Regions from separate parts of the Flavonifractor sp. An4 genome, predicted to be linked through region 1. Evidence: predicted binding sites of a transcription regulator. Region 1 holds the regulator's gene; the other holds the start of a gene.
The links. The regulator LexA, encoded in region 1, represses DNA repair genes until DNA is damaged. The targets are predictions, from matches to a motif close to CNAACANNTGTTNG.
Positions count from the first base shown of each region.

Region 1 (3,382 bases):
GTGCGGCTGCTCACCGCCCCGGCGGGACGCTATTTGACCTACTTCCACGCCGGCAGCTTCGACACCGTGCGGGAGGGCTACCAGCGGCTGCTGGACTGGGCCGACGCCCAAGGCCTGACTTTGGGAGAACTGTTCTGGGAGGATGTGCTGCTGGACGAGCTGGCAGGCAAGGGGTACGACCAGTACCTGCTGCGGCTGTCGGTGTTTGTTGAGCAGACCGGGGGAGGAAGGGCTCAGGAACCGCTCTGATCTCCGTGCCCCAGGGCGGCGTTCAGCTTTTTGACGCTGCGCAGGGCCAGAAGGTACCGAATGATCCAGATCAGGAAAAAAATCACCGTAAAAATGACCAGATAGGCCAGTATGCCCGCCGCACTGCGCTCTATCCAGTGACAGACGTAAGCGGTGGGGATCAGCAGGGCGGCCCCCAGCAGGAAATAGACGGCAGTCTGCCGGGCCAGACTCCACCGCTCCAGCTCCCACAGCACGGAGCCGGCGGCAAAACCGAAGCCCACCAGACCGCACAGGGCGGTCTGGAGCAGGACCGCCTGGGCCTCACTCCCCACCTGGGCCGCGAAGGCGGGCATACAGGGATAAAAGGCGCCGGTTCCCCAAAACAGGGAGGAAAAAACGGTGATGAGATGCCCGATGGCAATACCCAGAGGAATGCCCAGCAGCCCCCGCAAAAGCAACTCTTTTTTCATACGGTTCACCTCACAGACCAAGTTGTTTTTTCAGCTTTGATACATATCGCCGGGAGACATAGGTGACCGTGCCGTCGGACAGCTTTACCCGAATGGTGCCGGTCAGGCTCAGATCAAAGCTCTGCACTTTTTTCAGATGGATGAGTTCCGAGTTGGAAATGCGTACAAAGAGATGGGGGTCCAGCCGCGCCTCCGCCTCGTACAGCCGCAGACGGAGGGTGTATTCCCCCCGCTCGGTGGCGGCCAGCACCTTCCCGGCGCTGGCGTACACCCGGATCAGCTCCGCCGGGTCCAGGAGCCGGACGGTCCCGCCCTGATAACCGGTGATCGGAGGGGCGTCGGCGTGGGAGAGGAACTCCACCGCCTGCCGAACCTCGTCGGTGAGAGCGGCGGTGAGGATTACCGCCTTGGGCCGGGTATAGGTCTCGTCGATGTTCACTTCCACTTGCATATCGGTCACCTCTTCCTGTGGTGATGCCATTATAAAGAGCGGACAGGCAGTACGCAACGTATTTTTTACAGATGGTCGCTGTGGCTCCACAGGTGGCTGCCTGCGCGGAAAAAATGGGGGATTTTAGAACAAATGTTTGCAATGCTGGAGGAAGTATGGTATACTGAAACCGGACGAACTTGACAAAGGAGGGTCTGCCATGAAGGCGCTTTCACCCAAACAGCAGCAGATCTACGATTATATCATTTCTTTCTCGGCGGAACACGGCTATCCCCCCTCCGTCCGGGAGATCGGGGCCTATGTGGGGCTGAAATCCCCCTCCACCGTCCACTTCCACCTGAAGGGGCTGGAGTCGGCGGGCCTCATCACCAAGGCGGAGGGTAAGACCCGCTCCATCACCGTGGCCCAGCCGGAGACCCCGGCCGTCCCGGAGGATAAGGTGCCGGTAGTGGGCAGCGTGGCCGCCGGGTCGCCCATCCTGGCCCAGGAGTGCATCGAGGACTATCTGACGTTTGACACCGGCGGGCGGCCCGGGGAGTATTTTGCCCTGAAGGTGCGGGGGGAGTCCATGAAGTATGCCGGTATCCTGCCCGGGGACCTGGTGATTGTCCACCAGCAGGCCGATGCCCACAGCGGGGAGATCGTGGTGGCCCTCTTTGAGGACGAGGCTACGGTGAAGACCCTCCGCCGGAAGGACGGCCATGTGTGGCTCATGCCCGAGAACCCGGACTACGAGCCCATCGACGGCGAAGGATGCGCCATCCTGGGCAAGGTCACCGCCGTGGTGCGGCGGTACTGAGATGAACCGGGTGGTCTTTGATACCCCCGTGGGGCCCATGGCCCTGGAGGAGGAGGGGGGCGGGCTTACCGCCCTGTATTTGCCCAATTCCCCCATGTCTCCGGTGGGGGAGGAGACGCCCCTGCTCTCCCGAGGTAAGGAGGAGCTGCTGGCCTATCTGGCGGGGGAGCGGCGGGACTTCGATCTGCCCCTTGCCCTCCGGGGTACTCCCTTTCAGCGCAAGGTGTGGTCCGCTCTGGCGGAGATCCCCTACGGGCAGACCATTACTTACGGAGAGCTGGCCCGCCGGGTGGGCTGTCCCAAGGGGAGCCGGGCGGTGGGCCAGGCCAACCACCGCAATCCCCTGCCCATCCTTTTGCCCTGCCACCGGGTGGTGGGGGCCAACGGGACCCTTACCGGCTACGGGGGTGGGCTGGAATTGAAGGAATGGCTGCTGCGGCTGGAGGGAATCTTATGAAAAAACTGTTTTCTGCCGCCGATGCTTATATCGCCAAAATGAACTGGAAGGACCTGGCCCTGGTGAAGCTGTACCTGTGCGCCGCCGGGGTCATGCTGGGCCTGGCCGCTCCCAAAAAGCTGCGGAAATGGGCGGCTCTTGGGGCGGTGGTGGTCTTTGTGGCCACCTATCTGCCCATTATGCTGAAATTCCTCCCCCATCTGGAGGGTGAGATGCGAAAGGAATAAAGGAGCGTGTCTATGGGAAAGGATAAGCGCTTTCAGGTGATCTACACCCAGGGTGTGGCCGATGCCACCCGGGTTCTGCTGGATACCAAGACCGGTATGCTCTACCTGGAGATGCACGACGGATATGCCGGCGGTATCACCCCGCTGCTGGACAGCGACGGAAAACCCATGAAATGGAGGGCGGAGGACTGGGAATGAAGCTGATCACCTGGAACGTCAACGGCCTGCGGGCCTGCCTGGGCAAGGGCTTTCTGGACTTCTTCAAGGAGATGGACGCTGACGCCGTCTGCCTCCAGGAGACCAAGCTCCAGCCCCACCAGATCGAGCTGGACCTGCCGGGCTACCACATCTACTGGAACAGCGCCGAGAAGAAAGGCTACTCCGGCACCGCCCTCATCACCAAAACCGAGCCTCTGGCCGTGACCTACGGCCTGGGCATCCCGGAGCACGACACCGAGGGCCGGGTGATCACGGCGGAGTATGAGGACTTCTATCTGGTGTGCTGTTACACCCCCAACGCCAAGGAGGGGCTGGCCCGCATCGACTACCGGATGCAGTGGGAGGACGACTTCCGCGCCTACCTGATAGCTCTGGACCAGAAAAAGCCAGTGGTGCTGTGCGGCGACCTCAACGTGGCCCATGAGGAGATCGACCTGAAGAACCCCAAGACCAACCGGGGCAACGCAGGCTTCTCCGACCAGGAGCGGGGCAAGATGACTACCCTGCTCCAGAGCGGTTTTGCCGACA
Region 1 covers NZ_NFIL01000023.1:41,360-44,741, forward strand. The annotation lists gene B5F94_RS10875 (MerR family transcriptional regulator) at 1-249, shown strand, start outside; gene B5F94_RS10880 (DUF3021 domain-containing protein) at 234-701, opposite strand; gene B5F94_RS10885 (LytTR family DNA-binding domain-containing protein) at 712-1,152, opposite strand; gene lexA (transcriptional repressor LexA) at 1,352-1,951, shown strand; gene B5F94_RS10895 (methylated-DNA--[protein]-cysteine S-methyltransferase) at 1,953-2,408, shown strand; gene B5F94_RS10900 (permease of phosphate ABC transporter) at 2,405-2,635, shown strand; gene B5F94_RS10905 (DUF6440 family protein) at 2,648-2,833, shown strand; gene B5F94_RS10910 (exodeoxyribonuclease III) at 2,830-3,382, shown strand, end outside.

Region 2 (3,382 bases), on a different contig from region 1:
GACAGCCGGTTTGATGAGATGGCTCAAGCTCTTGGCTCGGAGCTGCTGTTCCAAAGCATCTGGCAGTCTGAGCAGATTGGAAGGTACTGCGCCCGGCATCTCCCCTCCCTGACGCAGGACGGTGGTCTTGGGCACGTCCTTTCCTTTGCGAAAAAGGCATTGGCACAGCAGGTCTGGGACGATCTCGCCTCCGGGAAGGCACAACTGGAACCGGCAACGTAACCGACACCAGCGATATTCTGAAAAGAATAGGAGGAATTCTTATGCCGACAAAGCTCATCTGCCACACGCCAGACTGTGTCAACTGTGGTACAGACGGCACTTGCAATTTGACCGGCGATGTCCTGGTAGACCAAAAGAGGTGCCAATCCTACGCACCGCACACCATCCAGTTTATGGAGAAACCGCTGGCACTGTCCAAGCTCCCCAAGGAGGAGTGGGTCAGCCACATTCTTGAGGAGTCCGGCGCTACCTTCGCCAGTCTGGAGAGCTTTTATGAGCCATACAGCATGGCGCTGCATCGGGATTTGATCTGGCGCATTCCATACGGGTGCCTGGACTTCAGCGGTTGCGTCCTCTGCCTCGTGCAGGAGGGAATACTCTGCCTTCCCTACGATGCAGTTGACAGCCAGGAGTACGAACTGTTCAATACGGAGAACGAGCGCCTTCTTACCAAAGAAAGCCTGTTGGAGCTCCTCCAGGAGTTCAATGAACAGACCTCCTCTCTGGCCACTGTTCTGATGGAGATGGGCAAACTGGTATGACCCATCCCACCACCGCACCAACATAAATCAACACAGCAAGAGGCCGCCGATCCGCTGGATCGACGGCCTCTTTATTTTTGTTCTGAGAACGGCCCCTTCCCTGCTGTGCCTCTACATACTGACTCTACCACAAGCTGATCTGCGCCTCTGCAGACGTACGCATCAGTTCCGGGGGTACCACCGTGAGAATCCTTGCTGCAGCGTCGTCGTCAGCGAGCCATCTGTGCCGCTGCTCCCCCGTCAGGATGAGAGGCATCCGGTCATGGACGGGACGCATGGATGCGTTGGGTGATGTGGTCAGGATGCAGTAGCAATCCTCATTTCCCCGTCGGTCATACAGTCCCGCCATATAGAGGGCGCCCTCCCGGGGAAGGGTAAACAGGTACTTCCGCTTCTGGCTGTCCCACTCGTAGAATCCCGTGGATGGGATCAGACAGCGCCGGCTTCGGACGCTGTCCCGAAACAGGGGCTTCTCGGGCGCCGTCTCGGCCCGGGCATTGATGACCAGTGTACCAGGCAGCTGATATCCCCACTTCATCAACTTAGGGACCGGACTACCGGCATCGCCCAGAAGAACTGGTGCGCGATTGGACGGTCGGATCTCTCCCGGCGACCATGCATCGGATCCATACTTGCGCTGGATGGCATCGGCAATCTGCCGAATTTCTTCGCATTGTTCCGCTGTAAACTGATACCGTCCACACATTCTCTATGGCCTCCCGTGCAACAAGTTGTACGCGCTGACACAAAATATAGTATATCACAAACAGATACTAAACAAAACAGGATCCTGCTATCGCCCAGAAATCTCCTCTTGCGCTAATCAAACAAATGTTCTATTATTAAGAGAAAGGGGGTGACACCAATGGGCACACGCCATATTTTACACTGTGACATGAACTGCTTCTACGCCAGCGTCGAGATGCAGCGCCATCCAGAACTGCGCAACAAGCCCTTGGCAGTGTGTGGAAGCCAGGAGGAACGTCATGGCATTGTACTCACAGCAAATTATATCGCAAAGCCCTACGGTGTTCGGACGGGCATGGCCATCTGGCAGGCGAAACAACGGTGCCCTCATCTTGTTATCCTCCCCCCTGATATGGGCGAATATATCCGTATCAGCGGCTATGCCAGAGAGATTTATGAGGACTACACGGATCAGGTGGAACCCTTTGGCTTAGACGAGTGCTGGCTGGATGTGACAGGCAGCGTAGGTCTATATGGTTCATCTATGTCCATCGCCAGGGAGATCAGCAACCGTATTAAGTACGAGTTAGGAATCACGGCCAGTATCGGTGTGGCCAACAACAAGATCACCGCGAAACTTGGCAGCGACTACAAAAAGCCGGATGCCATCACACGGATTGGCCAAGACAACTACAAGGAGATTGTCTATCCCCTTCCGGTGGACGATCTGCTTTATGTTGGCCCTGCCACCTCAAAAAAATTGCGGGCCATTGGGATCAACACCATCGGCCGTCTGGCAGAGTGCTCTGAGGATGTGCTGCAACGGCGCCTCGGGAAAATGGGATTGGTCCTCAGCATGTTCGCAAAAGGACAGGATGTCTCCCCTGTTCAGAAGACAGATCATATCCCAAACATCAAATCCGTTGGCAATAGTGCCACCACGCCGAGAGACTTGGTGTCCGAAGGTGATGTGCAGCTGATGCTGCTCCTGCTGGCTGAAAGCATCTGTTCCCCCATGCGTGATCTGGCATCCCGCTGCACAGTCGTGGAGATCTATGTCCGGGATACTGAACTGCGCTCCATCTGTCGGCAGCGAAAACTGCCTGCCCCCTCCTGCTCCAGTCAGGAACTGGCAGAGGTAGGAATGGAATTGTTCCGCCGCCACTATCACTGGGAGCGCCCGATCCGGAGCATTGGACTGCGGGGCGCCGGCTTGGTGGAGGCCGTTGGAACCGTACAGATGTCCCTCTATGCTGAGGATCAGCGGCGGGACAAGTGGGAGCGGATTGACCGGGCGGTGGACCACCTGCGCCAGCGGTACGGCTACATGAGCGTCCGCCGAGCCTTGCTGGATACTGACCCGCGCCTGGGCCATATCAACGTGCGGGACGATCATACCGTTCACCCTGTCGGATTCTTTGGAGGATAAGCCTGATGGATCAGCGTGAGAAACGATATGTTCCGGTTATTGTCCGGTTTGACGCAGAAGGGAAACTGCGGCCATTGGAGATTGAGTTTGACGAGAGCCACAAATACCCGGTGGACAAGATTCTGGATGTCCGCCGAGCGGCCTGCCAGAGCGTGGGCGGCGTCGGGGACCGCTACACCTGCCTCATTCAAGGCAAGGAAACTTATCTATGGATGGAAAAAGGGAGATGGTTTGTCTGTGCCAAACGATGATTCGTATGAGAAAATGAGGCGGCGCCAATGCTGGCGCCGCCTTTGTCTTACCTTGGCAGTTCTATTTTATATCCACTCCGGATGACTGTCTTGATGTAAACCGGGTGCTTGGGATCGTCCTCCAGTTTCTGCCTCAGCCGCCAAATGATATTCTCCACTGCTGTGGTCCCATAGCGGTACTCCTCATTCCAAGCGGCGTCATAGAGCTGCTCTTTGCTGAAAACCTGCCCCGGCGTACTGGCCAGGAGTAG
Region 2 covers NZ_NFIL01000017.1:5,275-8,656, forward strand. The annotation lists gene B5F94_RS08795 (hypothetical protein) at 1-222, shown strand, start outside; gene B5F94_RS08800 (hypothetical protein) at 264-764, shown strand; gene B5F94_RS08805 (SOS response-associated peptidase) at 889-1,470, opposite strand; gene dinB (DNA polymerase IV) at 1,630-2,880, shown strand; gene B5F94_RS08815 (hypothetical protein) at 2,886-3,131, shown strand; gene B5F94_RS08820 (winged helix-turn-helix domain-containing protein) at 3,179-3,382, opposite strand, start outside.
Region 2: a site for LexA is predicted at 1,589-1,602, ahead of dinB (DNA polymerase IV). Genes of this name have one in related genera too.